2 linked regions of the Granulosicoccus antarcticus IMCC3135 genome follow. The protein of the gene in region 1 interacts with the protein of each later gene in a pairwise test. Links are inferred from orthologs where the notes say so. Each region holds a gene or a part of one and is shown on either strand. Other genes may lie near its edges. The genes, in order: glnL and IMCC3135_RS31900.

Region 1 (15,144 bases):
GCTCCGGTACCCGGAATCAGTGCCATACCGGTGATACCGATGGCGTAGACGATAATCAGTGCGAATACGGGCTTGCGCAAGTGGCGCAGCACTACCATGGTGACCCGATCAAGATCCGAGGTCGTTGTCACGATAGTTCGCCTAGCGCCGCGACATTAACGCGTCGCCGACCAGAATGACTGCTGAGACGACATTCGCAGCCAGTGCGCCGGCCGCCAGCGATACGATGTTCACCGTTGCCTGAGCAGTGGGCCCGGTTGCTGAATCGCTCTCGGCGACAATCCAGAAGATGCGCGCTGTTATCAGCAACAAGTCAGCCACCAGACTGGCGGCCAGCAACAATGCTCCAATCTGCGAACGATCACCCAGCTTCAGTCCCGTCGCGATCAGATTGACAAGGATGGCGATGGTCAGCACCCAGACATCATGATGGCTCGGATTATCAATCTCACCCATGACAAAGATCAGATTGAAAGTCAGGGCCAGGATCGTGAAAAAACCGAAAACTACCCGTTCGAGATTCATAGCAGTGCCTCACGGACCAAGGTCAAGCCAGCTACGCTGCGCGCAAGTGCCCAGACTCAAAATTCGATTGTACACGCGCTCAGCAAACGATCCCAGTGCCATAAAAGCAGGCATCCCTGCCCGCTATTCTCATGGCTCTACTACTGGCGTTCAAACTCGATCACCCAGACAAGCTGTGCCTGGTTCGAGCAACCGTCAAACTACGCATGGCAACTCTTACTCGTACTCTGGCAAGGCCTCCAGCTGCTCCTTGTCCATCTGCACTCTGACCCGCACTTCTCCCTCATTCGGATATTGCATGACTTCAAGGTCTGCCATGTCCAGTGCCACCGGCTTTTCGCCGATGCCGAGAAACCCGCCTACATCGATAACAACCCGACTGACCGTATCTCCATCCAGAAGCAGCCCTGAGACCTCTCCAATATCGTCATCCGATCCGGTATAAACGCGCGCTCCGGTCAACTGTTCACCCGTTACAAGCTCAATGGGAATCGGCACATATTCTCCCATCGTAATGGCCTCGGTTACGCCCGTTGCACGTGGCGAACTATCCATTGGCACCACATCAACTGACTGCATGACCTCAGCGGGTGGCTGTAGATCGTTATTCGCCACTGATATTGCATCCATACTGCTCACGTCATACTCGGGTGCGGACTCCAGCATTTCCTGCGAGGCAGGAATGACCAGAAGAAAGTCTCCAACCTCATCTGTTTCCTGATCGTCGCGGAATTCCAGCGATGACATGCCAATGGCAACCTGCCGCTCACCCATGCCCAGAAAACCGCCAATATCAACCAGCACCGCCTCTACCGTGCCATCACGTTTCACGATCAGATCGTTGATTTCACCGACGTCCTCCAGTTCAGAATTGTCGCTCACTGAAGCATCTGCTGAAACGTCCGTCTCGCCAGCATGTACACGCATGCCAATCAGTCTGGACGCCATCAAATCATCAGCCATCATGGACTGTCGAAACAAGCCGCCCGGCTCTTCGTGTGAGCCCGCCACAGCACTACCCATGCTGATGATTACAAATGCGGCTGCGAGTGTTTTTGTAGCTTTCATATTCCTCTCCATCATTGTGGAATGAACATGCAGGAACTTGCCTGTGTCGAGCCTGACTTGCAGATCAAACACTGATTAATCGTCTGATCAAGACACTTGAACAGTTATCTCCTGCTGTGGAAATAACGGTACCTCTTCACTTGTCTCTCGCAACCGGATTGAAATAATTCTTCTTGAGCGACACTGTTACTTTACTCCCGAGACTCATTTTCCCACCTCATTCTGAGGGCGAGTGAGCTTTCACCCTGAGCAGCGGCAGAATCGACAATAGACAGACAGGGAGTGAAAGCTGATTATGACTCTGAAGGAGTGTCAGATTCGCCTTCCTCGGATATGTCCAGATCGGCCTGTATACGCTCATAGACCTCCTCCCGATGCACTTCCACATCATCAGGAGCGCTGATACCGATCCGGGCTTGCTTGCCCTTGATATCAACGACGGTGACGGTAATCTGATCACCAATCTGGATGGATTCATCGATATGGCGAGATAGAACAAGCATGATTTGACTCCTTTCACTGACAATGGGTTGCCCGTCTATGGGCGGCAATGGCTGAAATATACAGCTTTTCATTTGTCTGTTTCAACCGTAAATGGCTTTCAAAGCTATTCCGGTGTATAACGTGCCCGTTGGCTACTCATCTTTTTAAGGACAAAATCATGAAATCCCGAATCCCTGCAGTATTGCGTCAATGTAATCTCTCCACCGCTGCTATCTGCGTCTCGACGCTTTTTCTGGCGAGCTGTGGAGGCGGTAGTGGCGACAATGCTTCTGGCGGCAACAGCCCTCTGGTCGTTGAGGGTGGTAGTGGTACACCTGCCGACGATATTGAAACATCTCAGTTGTTGCGCAAGGCCGCAACAGGCACCAGCGTCAGTCTGGGCAAGAACGTAACAGGGATGCAACGTGTCGGAGACTCTTCATCCTCAGTGGGGCTCTTGCTGGATACCTCTCCTCTGGAGTCACTGGTATCACTGATGTCCTCCAAACCTGATGAAGAATCTATCTCCACCGATGAGGTCTTGAACACCAATGTGGAAGATGACATCGCCAGCTTTATCGAATCCTTGCTTGGACTCGACAAGCCGCTAGCTGAAGTGGATCGAACAGGTAATCACATCACAATTGATCCTGACGATGCCTCTTTTTGTGAAGAAGAACTACTGGATGAGTCCTCGACAGCAAATGATCTGGCCGATTGCCAATCGCTGGTCAGCAACCTACTGGTCGAGGTAGATGCAGCGACTGAAGATAGTGGTCTGATCACCGTTAACTTTGCTCAGCAAGAACTCCTGCTTATCGGCTACTCGCCTGTAAGCACCAATTACGAAATAAAACTGCCGGCTGTGGAGACATTGTTGAATCATGTCGAACAGCTTGATGGTGGAAGTGGCTCGATGCCAAGCATGCAAGGTGCTCTGCGTTTTTCAGCCACGGTAAACAACGACGCCGTGAATGCTGAATCCGGCACGTTCTCTATCAGTGTTACAGAAGCGCTGAGTATCATTGGTAATGATGGCACCAACATCTCACTGCAACCCTCAACATTGCTCAGCGTCTCTTCAGATACCGCAACCACTAGCGCCAGCATAGAATTCGACATTGGTGCATTGAACGCTGCATTCTCTTCCGACGATGACGCAGATGGGTTGAGCACCTCAGTACTGGCCTTTGCAGGACTGACGGCCCGCATGGATGTCAGCAATGACGGTGATAGCCTGCTTGTCAGTAATGTCGGAATCGGTAATGGTCCATTGACCCTGACTGTCGATTCAGAGGAACTGATAAAGCTAGTGATGGGAACCTTTGGCTTCTCTATCGAGGGAAATACCGGCACCATTACACTGAACGACAACCTTGATTTTCTCCTCTCGGCAGGCTCTGTCAACTCACTATCAGCAGAGGCCCCTACAGGCACGGCTTTAACCGTGCAAGACAATGGAATCTCGCAAGTCTTGCTGGGCGGTCCACTACTCATGTCTGTTGTGGATGACAACGACGGTGCGCCAATCACCGACTCCATCAGTATCGGTGTGGGCGATTGTTTCATGGCTGACGACAGCATCGACAGTGTCTTGCCATTCGTGGCTGCAGATTGCGGCCTGTAACTGCACACCCGCGGGACAAGTTGGTTGCTCCAACGGGGCTGTCTTCATTAAAACTGTCCCGTGGGCAATCCTACTACGGCAGCGGCAGCTCCACTCAGGAGCTGCTTCAGGCTCCTAGCTGAGCGGTATGTGGTTGTCGTGTTTACTCGACTGATAGTCGGTAGACAGATCTGCATACTGCTGGACTATTCGCTCGACTCGTGCCAGCAAGGATGCGCGAGCGGGCTCCTCAGTGGAATCAATCAATTCACGAATGGCAAAGCTATCCCAGAAAGCATTCTTGCGTTGATAAGCTCCTGGCTCAACATTGAACACTTCTTTGAGAATTTTCAGATCGTGCGGAATGGCAAAGGCGTCCCGGGAATCCTCATGACTGAACAGATAGTAGAAGTTGTCAAAACCGCACCAGGTAATAGCTGACAGACACAAACTGCAGGGTTCGTGGGTTGTCAGAAAAATCAGCGAGTCGGTGGAAGGTCGGGTTGCTTCGGGTAGCTCGTAGAATTTCTTCAGCGCGTGCATTTCGCCGTGATGCAGAGGGCTGCCGATCTCGTAATTGGTTTCTGCCAGCAACAGCTCATGACTGTCCTTGTGCAGTAGCGCGGCACCAAACACCTTGTTACCACTGGCCACACCAACCGTAGTCATTGGCAGGATGTCATCCTCAATAACGGCGAGCAGGCGCTCAATGAAGTCTGCATCAGGTACGGGTAAATTCATGCTTGTTTGCCTTATCGGATAGTCGATGTCGATAATGACATAACACCCAATACACGACATTCAAAATCTCAATAACACCGCTCAGTTGTTAGACTCCACCGCTAGTTGATAACTGAATTCAAAGGGTAGTGTCAAAACAATCAGTACGTGACGTAAAAGGCTTGCTGGCTCACAACGTCATAGCACATGAACAAAGCGATCAGATCAGCCAGGTCATCAAGAAGTTCTCGGTCGGCATAACGCCACAGGTCATGGATACCATTGCCAACGCCGACAACCCAGGTGTTTTCAACCAGTTCGTGCCCTCAGTCGCCGAGCTTCTGGAAACCCCTGGAGAATCAAGCGACCCAATCGGCGATCAGGCCCACTCCCCCGTACCCGGCATCATTCATCGGTATGAGGACAGAGTGCTGCTGAACGTGGTTCAGACATGCGCGGTCTATTGCAGGTATTGCTTCAGACGTGAAAATGTCGGCTCAGGCAATGCAGGTCTGACGCCGCCGCAGATTGACAATGCTCTGGATTACATCAGATCCGACAAGAAACTGTGGGAAGTGATCTTCAGTGGCGGGGACCCACTGACCCTGTCGCCGCGCAGGCTCGCAGACATCATTCGCCAGATAAGCGATATGGAGCATATCGGTATCATCCGGTTTCATACGCGGGTGCCCTCCGTGGCGCCTGACAAGATCAATGACGACCTTCTCAAGGCACTCAAGCTGCACCCGGCAACCTATCTGATTCTGCACATCAATCACCCTGATGAGCTGACCCCACAGGTGTGTGAAAAACTGGCCCTGCTGGCCGATGCCGGCATCCCCCTGCTGAGCCAATCGGTGTTGCTCAGAAACGTGAATGACAATGTTGATGTTCTGACCCGGCTCTTCAGAAAACTGCTGGTGAATCGGGTCAAGCCTTATTACCTGCACCATGGCGATCTTGCCAGGGGCACCAGTCATTTCAGAACCTCGATCGAACAGGGCCAGAACCTGATGCGCGAACTGCGTGGACCGCTATCCGGACTCTGCCAACCCAACTACATGCTCGATTTACCCGGGGGCGCGGGCAAGGTCCCCATCGGCCCTCAATATCTGAGCAGCTGTGGCGAGAATCGCTATACCGTGAACGATGTCTCAGGAAAAAACCATGCCTATATGGACGAATGCCCCGCCCTTGATCAGGGTCAATGAACCATTCATCGGGGTGCAAGACGCCCTCTGAGAGCAAACACTTGCCCAGAGCTCAAGCGTTGCAGATGGTGTGGAAAATGCACACTTCCGCACATGAAAACAACGACTCGCAGACACACAGCGCCCTTGGCAAGGGCAGTATCACTCCTTTCGCTGAGCCTGCTGGCAGTGTTCACGGGCCTGAGCTTTGCTGAAGAAAGTCCGATCTACAAGAGCATCGCCGAGGATGGCTCTACGATCTTTACTGATCAGCCGGCAGCCGATGCCACCATCATCAAGCCACCCCCGCTGAACGTGATGGATGCGGTGGCAACAAAACCGACCACGGCTGGCGCGCCGACATCTGGAGTACAACCGTCAGCGATTATCGAAAACGTGGTTATTGATCAGCCGACGCACCAGCAAACCTTCAATGATCCCAAGGATCCGATCTGGGTACAGTTCAATACCTCACCGGCAAAATCACTACCAACAGGAATCACGGCAAATATCCGGGTTGACGGGATATTGGTGGTGACTGGCAATCGCCATCGCATGCCTATTGATGCCCCGATTCGAGGAGCGCATCAAATTCAGGTACAGCTGGTTGATGAGAGCGGCTCGATCATTGCCGAATCTGAACTTGTCGAAATTTTCGTCAAGCAGCATGTTGCAGGTGGTGTGAATTAACCAAATAGCACCAATTTAGTGCAATACTGAATGCAACAGCACTGAAATGGTGCGGATCATTATTGCTTGATGAAAGCCACCACCTTTTAAGTTGTTGAATAAATTGACTTAAAATTTATCTGGTCACGCAATTCTAACCGCTCCCAAGGGGTGCGTAAATTGCAGATTGTAGACGTGACCATTTATCCTGTGCCCTCAACGGCAACCGAAATCAACCTGCTCGACTCGCTGGCCAGTGCTGTGATAGCGATAGACGATGCAATGCGAATTCGCTATCTGAATAGTTCCGCAGAGCAACTGCTGGGTGTGAGTGCGCGACGCGTAACCAACCAGCGACTGACTCGCGCACTAACCATCCCGGACTCCCTGTTTGCACGCATCCGTGATGCCTTGCTCAGCGGCCAGCCTTTTACTGACCGACAGGTTTCGGTTGAACCGCATGGGCGCGATCCGCAAGTGGTTGATCTGTCCTTGTCCCCGTATCGCCTCAATGAGAAGCGGGTCGGACTCATTATTGAAATCAATACGGTTGATCGTCCGTTGCGCATCGCTCGAGACGAGGCGATGAAAGCACAACAGGAGCACGCGCGTTCTCTGCTGCGCGGCCTGGCTCACGAAATCAAGAACCCGCTGGGTGGACTACGTGGTGCAGCCCAGCTTCTGGATCGACAATTACCCGATCCCGAACTCAGCGAATACACGAAAATCATCATTCGTGAGGCAGATCGGCTGCAAGGCCTGATAGATCGCATGCTAGGACCCACGACTCGCCCCCGCCGCGATGTCGTTAATCTGCATGAGGTACTCGAACACGTACGCAAGATTGTCATTGCAGGCGCCCCGGAAGGCGTCCAGGTGCGCTTCGACTACGACCCAAGCATTCCTGAATGTCTGACCGATCGAGACCGCCTGGTGCAAGTCATTCTGAATATTGCAGGCAACGCTCTGCAGGCCATTGATGCCGCCGGCAAGATCGTCTTTCGTTCACGCATCATCAGTAATTTCACGATCGGAGGCACGCGCCACGCACTGGTTGCCTGCATCCAGATTATCGACAATGGCCACGGCGTGCCAGAAGCACTCATTGATCAAATTTTCTTCCCCATGGTTACTGGCACCGACCACGGCACCGGACTCGGTTTATCCATCGCGCAATCGACGATGAACCAGCTCGGCGGCCTGATCGAATGCACCAGCGAACCGGGCAACACCATTTTCACTGTTCTAATTCCAATGGAGATCGCATGAGCGACGAATACGTCTGGGTCATAGATGATGACCAATCGATCCGCTGGGTACTGGAAAAAACCCTTAAGCAGGCTGGCATGCAGGTTAATGTCTTCGAGTCTGCTGACGAGGCATTGGATGCCATGCGCGGTAATGCACTAGCCCCTGATGCAGTCATCAGTGACATCCGCATGCCAGGTTCGGACGGTCTGTCCCTGCTGGACCAGATGAAACGCACACACCCGGAATTACCGGTACTGATCATGACCGCATTTTCGGATCTGGACAGTACGGTTGCAGCCTTCGAACGCGGCGCTTTCGAATACATACCCAAGCCCTTTGATGTGGACAACGTCATTGAGCAGGTGCGCCGTGCCTGCAACTCCCAGAAAGAACACCGCAACCAGATCAGCGGTGCTGCCGCCAAGGTCAAAGTCGTTCAAAAACCCGATGAGCCACCGGAGCTGATCGGTGATGCACCTGCCATGCAGGATGTCTTCAAGGCGATCGGGCGCCTGTCGCGCTCCAAGATAACCGTATTGATCAATGGTGAGAGCGGCACCGGCAAGGAGCTGATTGCACACGCTTTGCACCGCCACAGCCCTCGTTCCGAACAGCCCTTTGTGGCATTGAACATGGCAGCCATTCCGCACGATCTGATGGAATCAGAATTGTTCGGTCATGAGAAAGGCGCTTTTACCGGAGCTCAGAGCACACGCATCGGTCGTTTCGAACAATCGGACGGTGGCACCCTCTTCCTCGATGAGATCGGCGACATGCCAGCCACATTGCAAACCCGACTGCTGCGAGTACTGGCCGACGGTCAGTTCTATCGTGTCGGTGGCCATACACCCATTACCGTGGATGTCAGAATCATTGCTGCCACTCATCAGGATCTGGAGCAGCTCGTCGAGGACAAGCGCTTTCGCGAAGATTTGTTCCATCGCCTGAACGTTATCCGCATCGAGGCACCACCGCTGCGCGATCGTCGCGAAGATATTCCGCGTCTGCTCAAGCATTTTCTGGCCAAGGCGGCAGAAGAGTTGGGGGAAGAGGCGAAAGTCATGACACCAGCCTTCGAAGCCTATGTCAGCTCATTGAGCTGGCCGGGTAATGTTCGCCAGCTACAGAATACCGCTCACTGGCTGACAGTCATGGCCAGCACCACCGAGCTGACAGCCGAAGATATGCCAGCCCAGGTGCAGGACTCACCCTCGCAGCGTGATGTGGATTGGGAAAGCGGCCTGCGTCAGTGGGCCAATCGACAACTGCATGACGGCCACAGCGACCTGCTGGGCATCGCGCAGCCAGCTGTCGAGCGTATCCTCATTCAATGTGCACTGAACAAGACACAGGATCGTCGCCAGGAAGCTGCACGTCTGATTGGCTGGGGTCGCAACACACTGACCCGCAAGATCAAGGAACTGGAAATCGATTAATCTGCCGAATTCTGGCTGGTGAACCGACTACGGATTAACCAGCCAAATCGAGCACTTTAAACATGGGGCTGTCTGTATCAGCCAGCACGAACCTGGACCCGCTCGCCAATATCATTGAGGATATGGCGTAGCTGGTCGTAGTCTTCATGCCGCACCCGTAACCAGGCATTGGCCATATATCCGGCCTCAACACTTTGAGTCGGCGTGCCAGGCTCAGGAAAATACTGTTCGACGATATTTTCGCCATATTGTTTGAAGATATCTTCAACCCCCTCATAGCTGAAGATGTTGCCGTCGCGATCGGGTCGTAGTGCAATGATGCCGCAACTGTAGCGTCGTGACGCCTGCTGGTCGGTACGCGAGTGACAGACCGCAATGGCCCACTCCCGGTACAGATCAAATTCATTACCCGAGCAATAGCTTTCCCATTGACCCACACCGGGGGGACGGCAACCTATTTCCGAGAAGCGCAGGCCCTTCGGCCCGTAGAACCACTCCATATGGGTTGCAGAGGTCTGCAGTCCAAGGGCCTCAATGACGCGCCTGCCCATGGCTTTGATCTCTTCGTAACCCGGATCATCAATCCGATTGGTGGAAATGATCTGTGGCGATATCCAGCGTGCCCGCATGGCTTCCAGCACGTTGGGGTAGTAATGGCTGATGAACTCGTGGCCGACCTCGCCGTTCACGGTCAGCGTGTCATAGAAACCTTCATGCCCTTCAACAAACTCCTCGACAGCCACAGCGGCGCCGTCAGCCAGTCCGCACAGCTGCGCTATATGCAGCAATTCCTCTTCATCATTGGCTCGATAAGTCCCTGCGGCACCCGCCGCATCTCTGGGCTTGATGATGATCGGGTAACCAACAGCACCGGCAAATTCGATAGCTTCACGGATGCTGTTCAAACCCGCGGATGCCGCCATGGCGATACCCGCCTCACGCAGCACATCTTTCATGGCGACTTTGTCGCGACACAAATAGGCGGTGCGCGCCGAGGTGCCCGGAATACCGCAACGTTCGCGCACATGGGCTGCTGGCAGAACATGCGCCTCGACGACCGCTTCCAGGCGGTCCACCCACTGGACTTCCTGCGCCTGTCGTACCGCCCACTCCAGAGCGGCTTCATCGGTAACGGATTCTATCTGTTGATAAGAGCCCAACCAGGAGCGCGTCTCCTCGTCCATCCACTCATAGGGCCGTTCGCCAATGCCAATGACATGGGCACCCATCTGTGCCAGTGCACGCACAAACTGTCGCTGATTAGCGGGAAAGCCAGGTTCGATGAATATCACGTTCATGTGTATACGTCTTCCAGTTCGGACAATCCGGTTGAAGCAGGGCTGGGTACAAGCCCTGCTTTTGAATTCAGGTATTACTGCCAAGGTAAATCAATCCACTAGCTCATCCAGATAGAGAGGCAACATCTCACGCCATGTCGCCCAGTCATGATGATGCTCATGGCTCCACGCATCGGCACGATTAGGTATGCCACAGGCACCCAGAGTATTGGCCATCTGCCAGGACTCATCCGCACTCTCCCACAGCCCCTGACCGAACGGCAGCAAGACCAGACGCGTGCGCAAGGTCTCGAGCATATCCCCGGGCTCAAGGTTGGGCAGAAACTGCAGTGGCGTTGACAGGTAGTAGTCTGCATTGCCCTTGAATCCCATCAGTTTTTCAAGGTCGTAGGTGCCACTCATGCCAATCGCTGCACGAAAGATAGCGGGATAACGGCACAACATGGCGACCGCGTTGAAGGCACCAATAGAGGCACCGGCGGTGATCAGCTCCTGCCAGTTTCCTCCACAATCTTCGGCGATGGCCGGCACCACTTCATGCACCAGATACTCGCCTGTCTGCTTGAGTAGCCAGCAGCGGTGCTCAACCGAGCCTGCCTGTTCTGCCAGAGCACGCCCCGCCACGCTATCGAAGGAGTACACCTTGATGCGCCCCGCATCGATCAACGGCTGAACGGCTTCGATGAGATGCATGCGCTCCACCTCTTCCGCATCCCCCCCAGCAGTGGGAAACAGCACGACCGGCTGCCCCCAGTGTCCCCAGCGAGCAAGCGTTATTTCCTCTTCGAGACGGGATGAATACCAACGAGTGACTTTTTTCATGAGCCTGAAATCCTAGAAACCATCGGGATCACCCTGACTGCCTTCCGCCGCACGCCAATCCTGGATACGCTGCCAGAACAGCTCAGTGAACTCCTCTATTTCATGACTCGGGAACAGCGCTGAGACTTTCTGGTGAATGGCATCCTTCATGACATCGGAGGCGAAAAAGTCATAGGCCAACTCATCCAGGTGGGACAGATGGGTCTGACAGAACTCGCGGAACCGCTCCGTTTCGAATCGTTCATGGGATAATTTGGCGTAAGCGGAAAGCTTCTCTCGTTGCGATATATCCTTATCGGCAATGGCAAAGTAGGGATCCCAGTCAAGATTCTTGCGCATCGAACGACCCGTTGCTGCACAAAAAACAGACCATCTCAGGTTGGCCTTGATCAGCCAGGGAAAGTGATAATGCAAGGATGTCACCTGACTATCCGGGCAGGCATTGGCAAAATCTATCGGGTGCCAGATACCATCGCGACGCAGGGCTTCACAGGAGTTGAAATCCCAGCCAAAAAAACTGTTGATGGTCACTGTCATGTCTTCCAGTACAGAAGAATCGTCAGCGTCCAGAAAATTGATATCCGCACGATAGCGATCGTGTAGTGCAGCCGATGGGTCATAGTTGACTTTTCGCATCTGCGGCCCCAGGCCGACACAGCGAACAAACCAGTCATGTGGCAGAACCGCGGACTGCAGATTCATGACCTCCTTACCGCTTTCATCATAAGCGCGATTGAACTCATCAAGATTGTCTATCTTGGAGACGCCCTTCCAGCCACCGCCGTGATAGGGCTTCATGAAAAACGGATAGCCCAGTTCGTTGCCGATGTCTTCCATTGAAAACATGCGAGCGTATTTTCTCAGGGTTTCCTGCAGATCCTCTGACTCTTCGTAAGCCTTGGGTGGCATCATCCAGGTTTCTGGTACTGGCATGCCCAGACGCATCATGGCTGCGTATGAGGTATGTTTTTCGTTTGACTGAAGCGACCAGGGATTGTTGTATACGTAGAGATCATCCAACAGGATGCCCTTCTTGATCCATTCCCGGCTGGTGGAATACCAGTGTGTCAGACGATCGACAACCACATCGTAGGATACCGGCTGCTGCAGATTGAACGGTTCGATGGTCACCCGTTCCGAGGCGAAGCTCAGCCGCTCACCACCATGACGAATATCCAGCTTCAGATCATTCAACAGAGTCTCATAACAGATGGGCCAACAAATATCGGCACCCAGTGACAATCCGATTTTTACAGTACGTTCTGTCATCTCAACTCCCTGTGTTGTCAGTAAGTCAGTGCTTTAGCACCCACACCAATCCATCTCGTAACTGGTCGCGCCAGTTGTGCCAGTGATGTCCATCCCAGGCACTTTTAAATAAAACACTTACGCCGATTTCTTGCAAGAGTTTTGCAAGCGCCTCGTTTTCAGAAGCCAGTCCTTCCAGCTCGCCCGTGGATACAAAGGCTCGCAATTCTGGCTTGCCAGGTGAACGTCTGACCGCTCTGACCAGACGTGCCACTCGCTCGAACACCGGATGTTGACGTCCCTCGAGTTTCTTTTCATCAAGAATAAATGAGCCGGACTGCAAGACTGCCCCGCCGAACACACCCGGATAACGAAATATCGTCGCCAGAGAAACAACTGCACCGAGACTGGCACCGAGCAGCACACGATCCTCACTGCGCTCGGATAAGCGGAAACTACTTTCAAGTTGTGGCAACAGATCGTAGACCAGATATCGGGCATGGCGATGGCCACGTGCATACTCGGACAGCCTGTCGTGTGTCTGCACCAGAGCCACAATGACAGGAGGGATGGTACCCGAGGCAATCAGATTGTCCAGTGAGGTGGCAAGATCTGCATAGGTAATGAAATCAGCACCATCGTGTATGACCAGCAAGCGATAGGCGGTGTCAGGATCATGCTGGGCCGGCAGATAAATCTGCTCGTTACGGGTTTGTTCGAAGACCGTACTCTCAACCGGAAACGGTATGATCGTACCGGCCTCTGCGCCTTGAGGCTTGCTCCATTCAGGCTGTGAATAACCGTAGGTACGACAGACCGAGTTCTCACCAAAAGGGTCACCTGCGCGGGCCTGATTCAGCGGATCGATCAACCACTCCTCATTGCCATCGCGCTCGACTCCCAGCTTGTATTCAAACCTTCCACCATCCTTGACCGGCAGGTTCAGTAACCACAATGGTGTATTCGGGACCTGTTCGAATGCTGCCCGATCGACGCCGCCATGAATCCAGCGCAACAGAGTCACCTGACTGGCATCGCCCACCCAGACAAACGTTGCACAGCCCGGGGCCGCCAACGGAAAAGTTTGCGTGACGGTGAACTGCTGCAGGCGTTCCGGTGTGAGCGGCTGGGCCAGCAGCTCACTCACAGCCGGGTGGGGTTCGCCGTCAGGCAACAAGGAGTTGGACACAGGCGATGGATTCTATTGAAGTTGGTTAACTGATTTCAGCCTGTCGCTCTTTTTGTGCAACAGGCCGGTGAGTATCGACAGGCGGGACGGATTCGGCAATCAGCCAGTCGACAACTGCCACCTGAGCCTCTCTGTCCGAGGAGCCCTTGGCAAGCATCTCATTATAGACGCGCAATTGCTGATCCGAACTGGCACCACGCCGAGCGATCTCGCGAGCGTGCTCCACCTCTTTGACGCAATCAAGGGTTTCGGCATGGGGTCGCAGCAGCTCTACCAATTCATCGATCAACTCAGGGAAAGCGACAGCCTCGCGTTTGCCGAAGTCACCCAGCATTGCATCCACACCATAGCGCTGGGCACGCCACTTGTTTTCAAGTATCAGAATGCGTCGGTACTGACGCCATCGCTGATTACTGGACTTGAGGTGCGTCAGAAAGGTCAAGAGTGATTGATAGATTGCAGCCACCGATACGGCGTCCTCAACCCAGGTACACACATCACAGATGCGTATCTCGAGTGTCGGATGACGCACGCTGGGGCGCAAATCCCACCAGATGCGTGAAGGGTCGTTGATCATGCCGCAGGCGGTCATGTCATCGATCATTTCGAGCCAGTCGTTCCAGTTGTCAAATTTTTCCGGCAAACCTGAACGCGGTAAATGCCCGGCAATGGTCGGTCGCATGGATTTGAGACCAGTATCAATACCTTCCCAAAAGGGCGAAGACCCACTCAAAGCCAGTAAATGCGGCATGAAGTAGCTGACCTGATTCATCAGATCAATGCGCAGGTCCTTATCGGGAATGCCCGCGTGCACGTGCATGCCGCAAATGGCCATGCGTCTGGCAATACTGGCCTGCTCGACACCCATGATGCGATAGCGTTCCATGTCGACCGGTTCCTGCTCACTCCACAGCGACCAGGGATGGGTGGATGCGGCAATGATGCAAAGATCGAAGTCGCGGGCAACAGAGGCCACACCTTGACGTAATTCCACCAGTTCAGAACGTGCCTGCGCCATGTTGCTACACACGCCAGTGCCTATTTCTATCTGGCTCTGTAACATCTCGTGCATGACCCGATCGCCCAGCAGAGCCTTGCAGCGATCCATGAAACCTGCCGCCTGGTGCTTCGCCAATTCACGCGATTGCGGATTCACCAGCAGATATTCTTCTTCAATACCAATCGTTACAGTGTCTGCCACAGCGGGACGCCTCCAGTCAAGTGCATGGGTCAAAATACAACGCCGCACTATTGATGATGATACTGCTTAACACCTCCGATGCTACAGCATTAATCAGGAACGTCAAATACTGAAGATTCGTTTTATCTAATCGCGCAACACTGCCGCACAATTTACGTTCGCCGATGCCAGATCCCATTGGCCATTACGTGTGCAGGCTGCCGCAAAGGTCCGATGCACGCGAAAGCGTCCGGTTTGTGGATTGCCATCGTCAAGCCTGGCATCGAGCTGCGACAGAATGCTTACCGGAACCTGGCTGCCTGTAAACAGTTCGTGTGCCGGCGTCTCGACATCCAGTGCCAACGCGCTGTGACTGATCTTGTAGTAACCGTTGAACGGATTCCTGGGACAGGTACTAGTAAGACAGACCGTATCGCTGAGTGTGCCAACCGATGCCGG
Region 2 (15,277 bases), 6.2 Mb from region 1 along the record:
CAATCCTGACGGAAAGTGCCCAGAGCGTAGGTGTCAGTGGAAGGGCGATTGGAGGGAACGTCGCTATACAGCTGGTAGCTGCCTGTCATGTCTTTCAGCTCGGAGCTGGCATCCATCGCATCGGTGTAGCCGTAGCGTGCGTAGATAGGAAAGCCATCTGCCGCCCAACCGATCATGGTCATGGTGCTGCTGTTGCCTTCGGCGGTTGTTATGAAACCTTCGGGCATGCCGTGATAGTGATAAGCACCATCGGGTTGCACATGTGCATTGTTGTCATCGGTGCCGAAATCGAAGCTGGTCTGACCCAAAGCTTCGATACTCCAACTGCCGGAGTTATCAATCAGGCTGCAGCTGGTCGCACTGTCGTCACAAGAGCCGGCGGTGCTGGCATCGATTTTTACACCATTGAGAACGTAGCCAGTGGAACCACGAGGGCCGCCCAGTTCTGTGGCCGTATCGGTGGTCGTTGGCAACAACGTAAAGCTTGCAGAAACGCTTTGTTCAGAGATGGTGTTGGGATTGCCTTCATTGGGGAACGTACCTGTTGCATGCTCGGGAATGCCGTTGGCAGTTAGCAGGCGTTCGGTATCAGAACAGCTCCACTCAGAATTGCTTTCAGCCTGTACGGAAGGCGAATCGTTGTAGCTGGAGATAACATAATCGCAATTGACACCTTCTGTGGCTGTGACACTGCCCGTGATTGTTTCAGTATCCGTGACGGTCTCAGTGTCGGTGACTGTTTCACTGTCTGTGGTGTCGTTATCTGTATCAGTGTCCGAATCTGTATCGGAATCAGAACAAGCGCTCAGCGCTGCCAGCATTGCAAGGCTAAGTATTGGCAGCAACTTTCGTGGTGCCGGTATCGTTGCTAAGGTTTTCTTGTTGTTGGTTTTCACGCTGAATTCTCACAGGAAGGTCAGCGGGTATTGTGTGTGCCCAATGTGGAAGAAATGTGGAGATCTGAACGCAATTAACCTGCTAAACAGCCTTGCTGTTAACAGAACCCGGAATAGCAGAAATATAGTTAGCCGATTAGCCGGGCTCACGAGGTGCCACGGCGCAGCAGCAGTGCCCATTCGAGTTGCCACAGTTCCTTGCGAACGATGCGTTGGCGAACACGATGCTCCTGATCCGGCAGGCTTTGGAAACGCAGCTGTTCGAACTGCTCTTGCAAGTCGGTAAGGCGGGCAGCCTGTGTCGGCCAGAGAAGACGGGCTCGTTGCAGGTATTCGGAGGGTGTTTCGGCGGGAGCTCGATGCAGGTTTCGCTTGTTCAGTGAGTGGCACAGGCGTCGCCAGAGTTGTTCTGTGGGCGGCAATCGACTGCGATTGAAGCGAGGCAGGCCGAGAACAGCTGCGCACCACAGAGCTGCCAGAAAAAGGACAATGAGGGTTACTTTCAACAGGTCGGGCCGGGGCAGGCCGAGTCTGTCCCAAAGCTTCTCCTGAGAATCCTGACCGTAATCCACGACAAGTCGTTGCCAGTGGTGGTTCAGCGCATCCCAGCGTAACTGCGTGCTTCGTAACCAGCCGCCACTCAGGCGTGCCAGTCGGGGGACCGAGGATTCATTTGGCAAGGCTGCAGCGAGACCCTGTTCGACTCGTGAGGGTGCCACGGCGCCGGTCGGGTCGTAGCGTCGCCAGGCGCCATCGATGAACGCCTCGGCCCAGGCGTGGGCGTCGGACTGGCGAACTATCATGTAGTCCTCGTTCATCTCCCCACCCAGATAACCGGTGACCACGCGTGCCGGTATGCCTGCGCCACGCATCAAAACCACAAATGCAGCGGCATAGTGTTCACAAAAGCCTGCTCGTGTATCAAACAGGAATTCATCCACTGGTGCATCACCCAGTAATTGGGGCTGCAAGGTATAGAAGTAGGCTTGCCGGTTGAAATGTTGCAGGACTGCATTAGCATAGTCCAGATGACTGTCGACCGATTGCCGTAGTTGATTGGCGAAGGCAATGGTCCGACTGTTGGTGCCTGGCAGGAATAGAGTGTTATCAGTCGGTTGACGGGCTGCTGGAATAGTGTCGAGTAAAACAGAACTTTGTCGGTAGCGAAGCACCTGGTTGACCGGGCTGTTGGCAATCATCTGACCATCACTCATCAAGCGCCCGAGTGGGCGCGAGGAACTTTGTACATTGCCTGTGGGGTTCACATTGCCGGGTTCGAGTGCGGCGGCTGATAGAGCCGCAGATGCGCTATCGGCATGCGCAGGTAGCGGTAGTGAGATGGCGGCGTCCAGCGCGAACATCCAGCGTTGACGGTGCGGTTGCAGGGTCACGATGTAATTGACGACGTGTTCGGCTTCGCCCTGATACAGAGGGCTGGCCTCTGATCTCAATGGTCCGGCAGTCCATTCACGGCCATCAAATTCGTTCAGCACCGGGCCACGCCAGTAACGTTCGGAAGGAATCGGTATATGGTCGTCAAACTCGACTCGAAAAGCGACAGCGTCGGATTGGGATAGCTGACCGATATCGCCCGGGGACATGGAGTCCGATAGGCCGGTGCGTGCCATCGAATCCTCTGGTAAGGACCAGAGAGGGCCGGGCAGGCGCGGAAATATCAGAAAAAGCACTGCGGCGAGGGGTATACCTTGTAGTAGCAGGGTGCTTACCAGCTTCCATTGTTCGGCGGCCGGTGCGGGGTTGGCAGGGTCTCTGAGTATGGCCAGGCAATGGGCTAGTGCCAGAACTGCTGGCAAGGTTACCAGGGCGGCCAGTATGGTTTGAGAATAGAAATACTGAGTCAGGAGCAGAAATGCGGCCAGACATAATAATAGAGTGGCATCACCCGGGCGTCGGACTTCTGCAAATTTGGCGGCGACAAGAATGAAGAGGAAGGCAACGCAGGGATCTCGACCGATAAAGTAGCCGTAGTCAAGCTTGATCAGCAAGGTGCTGACAGCTGCCAACAAGGTTACGCTGACTGGCGAGCAAAGAATTTTCAGCCAGCGTTTGTCCGGGGAACGTAGCAAGGTCAAGCGCAGAGCTACCAGTGCTATGCCGTAGAGACTGACCCAGACGGGCAAATGTAGCAGGTGAGGCAATTGCACCAACACCAGCAATACAGCCAGGGCGTAGAGAGTTCTGCCATCCATGCTGCGCTGTGGCGTTTGTCCCAGCTCGGGGAGCCAGCGACCAAATCGATGCAGTGTCAGGTTCATGCTGCTGGAATGCTCGGTTGACCGTGTAAGGCCAGGGCTGTCAAGGCCTGTTTACGCTGGTCAGAGCCTTGTCCTGCGGCCAGCTGTTCGCCGGGAAGTTGCAAGGCATAGTCGACCTGTTGTTGTTCAGCCGCCAGCACCCAGGCGCACAGACGCGATAGTTGCTCCTCCAGCGAGTGAATGCCGGTTTGCTGTAAGTTGAGCAGGGCCTGTGCGGGCGCTGTTTGCGTATCGAAAGTACGTACTTGAAGACCCTGTCCGCGAGCGGCACTTTTCCAGGCAATGCTGCCAATGGAGTCTCCTGGAACATAGGCGCGAAGCCCGGACACATCGCCCTGTTGGGATGTTTTCTGCTGGTTGCCCGCTACGCCTTCGCCACTGGCTGGTACGGGAGGGGGATCACTCTCGGGCCGTGGGAAAACCAGGCCTCGTAACGGTACATGCAGGTAGCTCCAGCACGTCCACAAGCCCAGCGGCCAGTCACTCTGTACTGTCAATCTGCCCAGCTCGAGCATGCCGCGTTCGTGAGTCGGCAGCTGTACTGTGAAGGTGCTGTCCTGTTCGGCCTCCAGACGTTTGCCGTTGCCACGAATGCTGCGGGTGTGAATACAGATTCCGTGGCGAACTTGTGTACCTGGATTGCCTAGTTGAATGTTGAAGTCCAGCAGCTGACCAGCAAAGCAGGTATCGCCGCTGGCGTGCAGTACTTGCAGTCCTGCCACATTGCGATAAGTGTGCAGCAAGGTTGCCGCAAACAGGCCGGTCAACAGAAAGCTCAGGGCGTATCCCAGTGATAGTGAATAGTTGACCGAAGCCAGCAGCATGATCAGCAAGGCCATCAGAAAAGCCAGGCCTCGCCGGGTCGGAACAATGTAGATCCGTTGGTGGGTGATGCCGTGGGGCAGCTTGTCTTCGGCACGGGTGCGAAAGATCCGTTGACGGATGGCGTTGCCAGACAGGTTCACGAGCGCTCCGGGTTCATGGGCGCATGTTCAGGGTGTGTCTCAGTCGCAGCGGTGGTTGCCATTTTCTCGAGCACTCGGTCAGGGCATGACAACCTGTTGCAATAATTCGCGAGCTCGCTGTTGGCCGCTACCGACATGGCCGGTTAACCGATGCCCTGCCAGTGCCGGAAAGACATGACGCACATCGTCCGGCAGTACATGTTGTCGTTTCTGGGTGAAGGCGTAAGCGCGACACAGTCGCACCAGGCTCAGGCCTGCTCTGGGACTGAGACCCGTGCCGGTGTTGCGAGTCGCCAGCAGCAGGGCCTGGATATAATCGAATACCGGAGCACCAATGTGAATTGCATCACACTGTTCGCGCCAGGCGTGCAACTGCTGTTTATCGAGCAAGGTGCGCAAAGTAGCAATTTCTGCGCGTTTGTCACCATGCTCCAGCAACGCCCGTTCGGTGGCTGCATCGGGGTAACCGATTTGCATGCCCACCAGAAAACGGTCCAGTTGTGACTCTGGTAACGGGAATGCACCGAGCTGATCTGTCGGGTTCTGGGTGGCGATGACAAAAAAATCCTCATCCAGGGCATATGTAACACCATCAACGGTCACCTGACGCTCTTCCATGGCTTCCAGTAGAGCACTCTGAGCCTTTGGTGGTGCCCGGTTGATCTCGTCTGCCAACAGGATGGCTGTGAAAACCGGGCCGGGTTTGAAGTCGAACCGTTGCTCATGACTGTTGAAGACGGAGACACCGACCACATCGGCGGGCAGTAAATCACTGGTGAATTGAACTCGCGTCCAGTCCAGCCCCAGTGAGGCGCCCAGTGCCTGCGCCAGGGTCGTCTTGCCAACACCAGGCACATCTTCGATCAGCAGGTGACCACGAGCCAGAAGGCAGGCCAGAGCCAGCGTGGTCTGTTCCCGTTTGCCCATCAGGATACGTTCCAGCTGAGCCAGCACTTCGTCCAGTTCGGCTTTGACGGGTCGATCCAGCGAGGTGACGTCGGCTCTGATCTGTCCGATCGAGTTGGCAGTGGCTGTCTGGTTCATATTGCTTGATGCAGTCTGTGAATGGTGCATATCGGCCGATGTGCGCCAAGCCTGTGTTTCAGGGGGGCAATCCTGTCGTACAGTTTGTGTTGTTGAGATGTAATTCTTGAGAAAAGTCCTCGATTGGGACAAATAATCTCGTTATTGGAGTGGTCAACTGCGCGAATTCGAATAAAAATGCCCGTCAGAGGTATAAATATCAATATGTATTGCCGACAGGACATACCAGATGCTGGATTGGGTGAGGCAATTGGTATACTGGTGCTTGCCAACCGGCTTTGTTCGTTTTTTGCGTATATCCAGTGTGAAAAATTTCCTGAAATCAGCTACTCACCAGCATAAAGACCCTCAAGTACGGCTGGGGTTCATCAACGATGTGAATGCAGAGACTCCGGAGGCGCAAAAAACGCTGACGGAATTGGCCAAGAATGACGTTGATCTGGCCGTGCGTGTCGCAGCAATCGGCAAGTTGAACGACTTGGACACGCTTCGAGAGCTACTTGATGCCAACGGCGACGATGCCGGTGCCATCAGCTCTGCAGCAGAATCCAGGCTAATCGAAAGATTCAGCAGCGGCACGGTCACTGATGATGCGGTGCGCGGCCTGCTCGCCAGTCACGGAGCACGGCTCGCTCTGCCAATTGCGGCGCACAGTACCGTCAGCGAACAGCGAGAAATGGCGCTTCAGGCAATAGACGATGAAGCCACGCTGGTGACAGTCGTGCAGCAATCACGTCTCCATGATGCTCGTCTGGCTGCTGCCATGCGCCTGTCGCAGCACGATTCCATGCGCGCAGCACTGACTGCTGTTCGTTCGCGGGACAAGCTGGTTGCCAAACAGCTTCAGCAGAAGCTGGATACAGCGGCTGCCGAAGAGGCGGCTCTGATTGCCAGACGCCACGCGGTCACTACTACGCTCAAACAGGTCGAGAGCCTCAATGAGGGTGTCTGGACACCTCAGGATGGTGGTCGATTGCAGGCTGCACGTGAACGCTGGGCGAGTCTGGATGCTGGTGAACGTAGCTCATACGAGTCTGCTTTTGCGACAGCCATGACCGCCGCCGAGCAACGCTTGGCTGATTACACCAAGGCACAGGAAGCGCCAGTCGCTGCCGATGAGGCGCCTGCTGCCGCTCCGGCGGCAACTGATGAAACTGCTCATGCCAGTGGTGATACGGACAAGGCTGCCGACAAGGACGATGTAGCGGTACCGGCGGAAGAAGTTGTTGCCGAGGTTGTCGTTGAAATTCCCAAGGTTGAAGACCCAGCCCTGCCTCCAGTTCAGAGCGTGCTGGCTCCAGCAACCATCGCCGAGCTTCCAGCCGTTCTGGAAAGTGCACAGACGATGGTGGCTGCTGATGAAAAGCTGTCCGCCTCGACCCATGTCAAGAGCGTATTGGCTCATGGTCAGTCGGTTGCGGTTCTGTTCGATCCGCCTTATGAGGTGAACAAGGCTCGTCCCGGTGCACTGCAAAGCCGGATCAAACGCGTATCGGCGTTGCTGGACATCACGAAGTTACTACCAGGCATCGATTTGTCCGATCACGCCTACGTCAGTGAGTTGCAGGCGCATCTGGATGTGCTGAATGATCGCATGGCCAAGGCTCGACAGGAATCCAGTGACCGAATCAAGGCTACGCATCGGCAGTTTGCAGCACTGTCCGGAATCATCAAGGAAGGCAAGTGGGGTCCGGCGAATAGCATGATGCGCCGACTCCAGAAAAAGCTGGGCGTGATGGAAGCTGAAGAGCGTGTCAGTCTGGACGACAAGCTTGCTCGTGCCGAACAGCAACTGGCTGAAATGGCTGACTGGCAGGATTTTGCGGCACGGCCCAAGCTGGAAGCGTTGTGCGAATCCATGGAAGCACTGATTACCAAAGAGCTTTCCCCTGAAGCATTGGCCAAAGAAGTTCGTGAGCTGCAAAGTGCCTGGAAAGGCATGGGGGTCAGTCGTGCCTCCAACGATTTGTGGACGCGTTTCAAGACGGCTGGCGATTCTGCCTACGAGCCCTGCAAAGAGTGGTTCGACAGTCGGCAGCAGGAACGACAAGAGAAGCTTGATGCCAAGGCATTGCTGTGCGAAGGGCTGGAGGCAACACAAGCTGAGCTTGCAGCCGCAGAACCCGATGCCGAGCCAGACTGGAAAGCTATCGTACGCCAGGTTAACAATGCCAAGCGTGACTGGTCGCGTAACCGAGTTCCTGATAGAAAGCCTGACAAGGCGCTGGAAGCTCGATTTTCTGCTGCACTGAAGCCGTTTGAAAAATCACTGGCGGAGCAGTACGACCAGAACGTCAAGGAAAAGCAGGAGCTGGTCGAGAAAGTAGCTGCGCTGGCAGAAGGTGAAATAACACAGCACACTGCCAATCAGGCCAAGAGTCTGCTCAGTGCCTGGAAGTTGATCGGCATCATGCGCCGCAAGGAAGACCAGGCCCTTTGGGAAGTCTTCAATGGCCATCTGGGTACTATCTTCAAGCATCAGCATCAGGTCGAACGAGAGAAGCAGCGCGCTGGACTTGAGCATGTTTTCCGTGCCAAGGACATCATCAAGCGCCTCAAGCAGCTGGCCAAGGGTGACTCGCTGGATGAAGCCGAGGTACAGGGGCTGACTCTGGAATTCCAGGCGCTGGCTGAGTTTCCGGAACGCGACAAGAAATTTCTGCTGCGCGATTTTCGTCAGGCACTGGACGCCTGTTCACGGGTTCAGGACAACGCGTCTCGTCGACGTGCGCAAGCTGAGGTTGAAGAGCGCTTGCGCCTGCTGGCGTTGTGCGAGCAGTTGGAACGTGCTGTTGAGCAGCCGGATGCTGCTGGTGACACATTGGTTGATGATGTCACTCATGCCTGGGATAGCAGTGATGCGCGTGTGTCTCCGGAAATTGCAGCTCTGCTGGACAAGCGGCGTGATGCAGCTCTGGCGCACTTGAATAACAAGACAACACCAGACTATTCCACCAATGAGACGCTTCGTCGGAATCTGCTGATCAAGATGGAAGTGGCAGCCGGTGTTGAAACGCCTGCTGAGGATAAGGCGCGACGCATGCAATATCAGCTGCAGAACCTTCAGCAGGGTATGCAGTCATCGGGACTGGATGACAGTCGACAGGTGCTTGAACAGCTGGAACGGGAATGGCTGTCTACGGGGCCCGTTGCGAATGCCATTCACGATGCGTTGCAGTCCAGATTTTTGAAGGCGTACCGACGGTAGTGAGGAGGGCGATCAGCCTGGTGAGTCTGGTGGCGACGATCGCACAGCTCGCTCAGGCATGAGCAGGCAGGTTACGCGTGAGGCGCTTGAGCAGGCCATGCGCAATGACGAGTTGGTGCTTTTCTATCAACCGAAGGTCTGTCTGCTCACGGGCGATGTACTGGGTGCCGAGGCACTGGTTCGTTGGACCGACAATAGTAATGTGGTGCTGTCGCCCGATGAGTTTCTGCCGTTGGTTGAAAGTAGTGGTCTGCTGCATGACCTGACTCTGCAACTGCTCGATCAGTTGGTGGCAGCGATTGTGACACTACGCGATACCGCGCCTGCCGCCACTCAGGCGGGGGCGGTTGCCCACTTGCCCGGTGCTCTTGAAAATCGTCGCTCGCTGGCGTTGTCAATAAACGTGGCGCCTGATGATCTGGCATCACGCACTATCAGTAATCAAATTCACGCGCTGTTGCAGGCCGGCACCATCAGCGCTCCGGAGTTGCAGATTGAAATCACCGAAAGTGCGGTGATGGGTAATGTGGATCGAGTTTATGACGATCTGGTGCGCCTCAAGAATATGGGAATCAAGATTCTCATGGACGACTTCGGCACAGGATATTCTTCCATTGATCGACTGAGTCAATTGCCCTTTGATTCATTGAAGCTGGATCAGGGCGTGGTCAAACGCATGGCAACGTCACGCCAGAATCTGGATGTCGTGCGATCGGCAATTTCCATGGCCCGTGAGTTAGGCATGACATCGGTGGCGGAAGGTATCGAGACCGAATCGGTCTATAATTTTCTGATTGCCCATGGTTGTGAAGAGGGGCAGGGGTATTTTCTCGGGCGACCGATGTCGCTTCACGATTTCAAGGGGTTTGTCTGCGCGGAGCATGATTTTGAAGGCTCCCAGATCGGTCGGGTACACCAGGCAAGTCTGAACTTGCTGCGTTTTCGCAAAGCTCTACTTGATGCGGCATTTTGCAGTCGTTTTGGTGGCGGAGTGGCGCTGCAATCGGTTGCTGATCCGGGTATGCAACCCGATGTTGCACTGTCGCGTCTGGGTGTCTGGTACTTCGGTATTGGACAACGACTTGCAGGCTTTGAGGCGTTCCGGGAAATCGAACAACCGTTGCGACTGGTTCATGCGAGTGGACTGGAATTCCTGCAACAGTTGGAACAGGGCAAGTCGACCGGTACACTGGATCAACACCTCGCCGATTTTGATAGTCAAATCGATCGTCTGGTCAGTCTGTTGCACACTCTGGAGCGTGCGATTCTGACCCGTAAAAGTCAGGGCTCGTCTCCGAATCCTCAGTGATTCTTTATGCCGGTAATAGGTACACTGTCAGGTGGGATTAATTTCTGTTCAAACCAAGGCCTCAAGAATGAAACGAATTACTGCGATCATCAAACCATTCAAACTGGATGCAGTTCGTGAAGAACTGGCTGCGGCAGGCGTTGCCGGCATCACCGTTACGGAAGTAAAAGGCTTCGGCCGACAGAAGGGCCACACCGAGCTTTACCGTGGCGCAGAATATGTCATCGACTTCATCCCCAAGATGAAAATCGAAGTTGTCGTTAGTGAAAGTATTCTGGATGCCTGTATCGAAGGCATCATCCGTGCGGCCAATACAGGAAAGATCGGCGACGGCAAGATCTTTGTGGATTCCGTTGAGCGAGTTATTCGTATTCGCACCAGCGAAGAGGGCGAACAGGCTCTATAGAGAGCGGCTAAACGTTTTACCAAGGCCCCCTGCTGCCATCCTTGTTGCTGCGGGGGCTTGATTTGAGCTGGAAATCTGTTCCTGTATGAAGAATACGGGATGCTTGTTTCAAGGGCTCTTAGCTGGCCTTACGTTCCCAGGGTGGATTGGGTGTGAACTTGCCAACCATGAAGTCTGTGAAGACGCGAACCTTGTTGCTCAAATGACGACGATGCGGATAGACCAGCTGAATCGTTGAATTATCAACGGTATGCTCTTGCAGCAGTGGTACGACAACACCTTTTTCTATTGACGACTGAACGACATAAGAAGCCAGACGCGCAATACCGATACCGGCTTTTACCGCTTCATGCAGAGCCGAGGCGCTGTTGGTATGAAAATTCCCTTTGACTCGCTGAACACGTACCCCTTCAGCACTGGAGAATTCCCAGTCATTGAAGTGATGAATGGCCGAGTGAGTCAGGCAATTGTGATTGAGCAAGTCTTCTGGCGTTTGCGGAGTACCATGCTTGGCGAGATATTCTGGTGATGCACAAATGATTCGCTTGTTGACGGTGAGACGTCGTGCAACCAGGGACTCGTCGGTCAGGCCGTCACTGAGTACCAGTGCAACGTCCACACCTTCACCAACCAGATCGACTTCACGTTCAGTGAGTTCCAGCTCGACTCGCAGATCTGGATAAGTGGCCATGAATTCTGGCATCATCTTGATCATCTGCAGTCGTGCAAATGCGGAAACGGTAGTGATGCGCAAAGTACCGCTGACTTTGTCATGCAGTGCCATGACGGCATCTTCTGCTTGTTTGATTTCGTCCAGAATCGCGCCGCAACGATCATTGAAGGCGTGTCCCTCAGCCGTCATGCTCAATTTGCGGGTTGTTCGCTGGAATAGTCGTGCGCCCAGACGATCTTCAAGCCGAGTGATCAGTTTGCTGACCGCAGAAGGAGTCAGGTCAAGTTCTCGTGCCGCAGCAGAAAAGCTACCCATATCGGCAGCTTTCGAGAACACCAACATTTCAGTGTATTTATCCATACTTATTTGTGCTTACAATTCACAGTTGCTTGTTTTTATCAGGAATGCAGCATGAAGGTCAAGCAGATACCTGAAACCAATGCCCTAGCATACTAGACACAGGCACAAGAGATGAGCGAAGAACGACTAAACGTGTGGGAAAAGCATGATATTTATCGACGTTTGGAAGTGAATCACCTCTGAATCGGAATTATCGGCGCATTGATGTCAAGTCATTGTCATTTGAATAGTCTCAAGTAACCTAATGTTTGATCGGTTATCTCTGATTGCAAGCAGGTTTGTTCGGATCTGTGTAACGACTCTCAACGCCCGTGGCGTTCTCAGTACGATTGATTCAGGGACTCGATCTGTCCCAGAGCTCGTTTCAGGATTTGCGACAGAGCCTCCAGAGCCAGTCCAGAGTTACTCAGAGCTCGTTCCAGTAGGCCTGTTCAGCTGTATTGAAGGGTGAATTTTCTCTATTTGATCGAAATATGGTCATCGCCAGTTCACAACGATTGTGTTATACAAAGATGAACGGAGGAATGGACAACCACTATAGAACGCGACATGAACAGCAAAGTACTGCGCCTGAACAAGGCCGGTACTCCCATTGCCTGGCTCAGTTGGCAGGAGACAACCACCTTGCTCGTCAAGGATCTGGTTATCTGGAGTATCGGGGACACGATTTATACGGTCAAGGGGGGATATAGCAAGACAGGTAGGCGATCAAGTCTTGATTTGCCCAGCATTATTGCTTGCGATGGAAAGGTGGATAATCATGCCTTTACCCCGGCTCTGAGCAACGGTCTGCTGTTTGCGCGCGACCAGCAAATGTGTATGTATTGCGGTCTTGAATTCCCGGTCAAGGAGCTTTCGAGGGATCATGTCATCCCCACTTCCAAAGGCGGCCAGGATCGGTGGACCAACTGTGTTACAGCCTGCCGGCGTTGTAATAATCGCAAGAGTGATCGGACGCCTGAGCTGGCAAATATGCAATTGCTTGCGGTTCCGTTCGCCCCCAATCGATATGAGTTCTTCTATCTGTCCAATCGTGATGTGCTGGCAGATCAGATGGAATTTTTGAAAGCGCGTTTTTCACCCAATGGCAGTGTGTTCGCCTAGGGGCCTGCGCGGTAGAAATTCTCGCAGGCGATAAGTTTTCTGTCGCGCAGGCTCCTGAATCAGGCTGACAGCCAGCCAAGGGCTCCTGCAGAAATCATGGCTGCTACAGGGGTAATTGCAGGTTGAGCAGGACTCGAATGGCGTAATCGTCGAGCAGTACGGAATTGGGGCTGACCCCTGCTATCTGCACGACATAGATGCCAGAAACTCCGATGGCGGTGCGAAATGAAGTGTCGTTATCCTGAGATGTACGGTACATATGCATGCTCATTCCCGATTGTGAATTGCCTGCACCTGTATCTATGCGCAAGGGTTCCTCATCGGTGTAAGTATCGGCAGTCAGCGTATTTTGATGCAATGTTCGGGCGAACAGACTGGCAGTCGTGGCGGACTCCGCTTGCAATAGCGTCACCTCGACAGGACCTGCATCAGGACTGGCACGGTTATATAGTTGCATGGCAACCATGCTTTCAATGAGACGTGTGAACCCGTCTACGGCAGCCTGTCGTCGTGCGGGATCAGCGCGTAGGTTAACGCCCTTGAGTGGTGAGGTCTCAACGCCAATCCACTGGTCACGCACCCAGGGGTGATCAATGTCCAGGCTGGCTCGAATCAGCCGCTGGTTGAGATGCTCGCGCTTAAGGTCAGGATAGTTGTCAGGCGACAGGATCTGGATCGGGTCAAAGGGTGGGCTGCTCAGCAAGTCATCGATGAGTTTTGAGCCACCAGGGCGTTTAGCCAGAGATGCGATGAAACGTTCACCTTCAACATAGGAGTATTCGAGCACATTGCGGCTGATCGCCTCGACCGGTTGTGTCAGGTGGTTGCTTTGTTCGGCAGGGCTGAACATGAAGTTGTCGAGAGCGTCCAGACCGATGCTGCAATGACTGTATGCACAAATGCGGCGAGTCACCCATTGAGCATGCCCTTCAAAGGTTGCCGATTGTGCGAAAGAGGCGCGAAAATTGAGCGCCCGATTTTCATGTATATGATATCGCTGATCATCAGCTGCGTGCACCAGCTCATGGATCAACAGGGTCAGCAGGGCGGCGGTACGGATTTCCGGGTTCGCGGGCAATGACTGTTCATAATTTGCCAGCATGCTGCGACTGACCATGACGGCTTTCAAGCGCGATGTGAACAGAGCTGCGTAGGTGCCAGATTGGGTTTTCATGACACGGCCGAGAAATTGGTCGGCGAATTCGGAAGTGCCAAACTGCTCGTTCACCAAACGACGGGTCTCATGATTGACTTCCGAATTGATCGGGGTGTCGGCGACCAGCAGTAGTCGGATGTCTCGCAGATCGGCGTTCAGTTCCTGCTCAACCAGTGATCGGGCATGGATATAGAGTGGATGAATGCTTTCGAGCCATGGACGGTCGTCAATGACAATTTTCGGCACTGACTTGAGGTTGTCATGCGCTAACGGGAAGCCCGTTATTCTGGCTCGCTCAGTAGCACCTTGCTGTGTGACTCTCGAATCGATGGAGCTCGGGTCAACAGATTCTGAATCGAATGTAGCCGCTGTGTTCTGCGCTGGTACGCGAGCATCATTGGCAGCAGGAGGGCGGGTCGCTTGACAGCTTGTCAGAAGCAGCAGCGCACAGAGTCCCAGAGCAGCGCGCAGGGCTCTGTCTGGCGTGCGACGAGCCGGCAGGGCAGGTGCACCGTTGACCGATAAAACCGGCAGTTTGTGCGAAAGTGGCAAAGGCAGCAACGGCATGTTGAAAGTCTTTTTCTTTGCAGTGTAACGTCACCGTACCTCAAGAGCCGAATGGAAGTCACAAACCTGTCTAATACAAGCCTTTAGTCGAGCTTTGAGCAGTGTTTGGACAAAGTGGCGTTGGTTTTCTGAAGGCAACTGAAAAGCGGCCCGTAGGCCGCTTGGTAAATCATAAGCTAAGGGATCGTGAAACAATAAACTATACTTTTCAGTCGCCCCTGCATCCTGCCCTTCTGCGTTGTTTGTCGGTTGAATAGCCCGCTATTCGCCCTCCTCACGCCTTGCCGGGCAGGCGCAGGACCAACCGAAAAGTATAGTTAATTATTTCACGACCCCTAACTTGCAGCTACAGTTCAGTCAGGGCTATAAGCTCGAATATAGTCGATCGTGAATCGTGCAGGAAAAGAGGTGCTGCCGTCAGGGTTGCCAGGCCAGGAGCCGCCGACCGCCAGGTTGACCAGCAGGTACATCTCTTCTGAAGCGACGTTGCCGCTGGAGTGTGAGTTGGTGGCGTTGCCATCAACATACCAGGTGATACGCCCTGGCTCCCACTTCATGCCAAAAGTATGGAAATCCTGTGAAAAGTCGGAACCCCAATATTCATAGCTGGGTGTTGAGCGCAAATTCCAGTTTTCAAAATAGTGGTAGGTCTGGTAAACCTTGTTGCTGGTGTCGCCCAGCATTTCCACAACATCGATCTCAGGTCGCTTGTCATTTTCCTGATTGTGCAGTAACCAGAAGGCAGGCCACAGGCCTTTACCCTTGGGCATGCGTGCACGCATTTCCACGTAGCCATAGCGCATCTTGAATTTGCCATAGGTAGTCAGAGTGCCAGAGAGGTAATCCTTGTTGTTCGCCTTGCTGCGCAAATGATCCGGCGTGCGTGTTGCCGTGATGGTCATGTTCTCACCATCAAATTCGAAAGGAGAATGACCGAAGTTGGGATCATTGATGTTGTCAACATAGAACTGTTGTTCGTTGTTGATAGTCCAGTGTGGCCCCCAGCGATAGCGGCTTTGCCATTTTGAGCCGTTCAGGCTGCTCGACTGAAACTCTTCGTTGAAGACCTGGTGGTAGCCGCTCGGGACATGGCCTGAGACACTAGTCTGTTGTGGCGGTGGGGCTGCTGCGGCCACTACGGCTACGGCATTGCTAGAGGAAGAGCTGTCCGTGCGGGCCACGACTTCACTGGATTTGGTGGAGTATTGACTACCGTTGAAAGCGACCACCTGCCAGCGATAGTCGCGGCCTGAGCTCAAGGAAGAGGCGGTGTAATCGGTGCGGCCCTTGATGGTGGAGTAATAGCCACCGTC

The links.
Region 2: the proteins of glnL (region 1) and IMCC3135_RS31900 interact in binary tests that used the Escherichia coli proteins (3 or more experiments, as listed by UniProt). The link is inferred for Granulosicoccus antarcticus IMCC3135 from one-to-one orthologs.

Annotation. Positions count from the first base shown.
Region 1 is NZ_CP018632.1:1,107,011-1,122,154, reverse strand. What follows is about bases 5,692-8,493. They hold glnL (nitrogen regulation protein NR(II)), read left to right. Parts: upstream 5,692-6,456; coding sequence 6,457-7,530; downstream 7,531-8,493. Other genes in these bases: glnG (nitrogen regulation protein NR(I)), read left to right, coding at 7,527-8,493; IMCC3135_RS04730 (hypothetical protein), read left to right, coding at 5,707-6,282. In the rest of the region: IMCC3135_RS04765 (potassium channel family protein), read right to left, coding at 1-131; IMCC3135_RS04760 (DUF6394 family protein), read right to left, coding at 142-525; IMCC3135_RS04755 (PRC-barrel domain-containing protein), read right to left, coding at 742-1,593; carbon storage regulator CsrA, read right to left, coding at 1,887-2,096; IMCC3135_RS04745 (hypothetical protein), read left to right, coding at 2,255-3,703; IMCC3135_RS04740 (nucleoside deaminase), read right to left, coding at 3,818-4,423; IMCC3135_RS04735 (lysine-2,3-aminomutase-like protein), read left to right, coding at 4,552-5,613; more of glnG, read left to right, coding at 8,494-8,948; IMCC3135_RS04715 (ATP-grasp domain-containing protein), read right to left, coding at 9,026-10,246; IMCC3135_RS04710 (esterase family protein), read right to left, coding at 10,337-11,068; IMCC3135_RS04705 (ATP-grasp domain-containing protein), read right to left, coding at 11,081-12,337; IMCC3135_RS04700 (alpha/beta hydrolase), read right to left, coding at 12,363-13,505; IMCC3135_RS04695 (carboxylate-amine ligase), read right to left, coding at 13,531-14,706; IMCC3135_RS04690 (type II secretion system protein), read right to left, coding at 14,833-15,144.
Region 2 is NZ_CP018632.1:7,339,814-7,355,090, reverse strand. The notes cover bases 8,500-11,434. They hold IMCC3135_RS31900 (P-II family nitrogen regulator), read left to right. Parts: upstream 8,500-9,765; coding sequence 9,766-10,104; downstream 10,105-11,434. Other genes in these bases: IMCC3135_RS31895 (LysR family transcriptional regulator), read right to left, coding at 10,223-11,137; IMCC3135_RS31905 (EAL domain-containing protein), read left to right, coding at 8,500-9,698. Also shown: IMCC3135_RS31930 (YHYH protein), read right to left, coding at 1-896; IMCC3135_RS31925 (transglutaminase TgpA family protein), read right to left, coding at 1,043-3,172; IMCC3135_RS31920 (DUF58 domain-containing protein), read right to left, coding at 3,169-4,137; IMCC3135_RS31915 (AAA family ATPase), read right to left, coding at 4,216-5,064; IMCC3135_RS31910 (DUF349 domain-containing protein), read left to right, coding at 5,486-8,389; more of IMCC3135_RS31905, read left to right, coding at 8,448-8,499; IMCC3135_RS31890 (HNH endonuclease), read left to right, coding at 11,687-12,241; IMCC3135_RS31885 (hypothetical protein), read right to left, coding at 12,345-13,964; IMCC3135_RS31880 (family 16 glycosylhydrolase), read right to left, coding at 14,318-15,277. UniProt on the Escherichia coli protein: P-II indirectly controls the transcription of the glutamine synthetase gene (glnA). P-II prevents NR-II-catalyzed conversion of NR-I to NR-I-phosphate, the transcriptional activator of GlnA. When P-II is uridylylated to P-II-UMP, these events are reversed.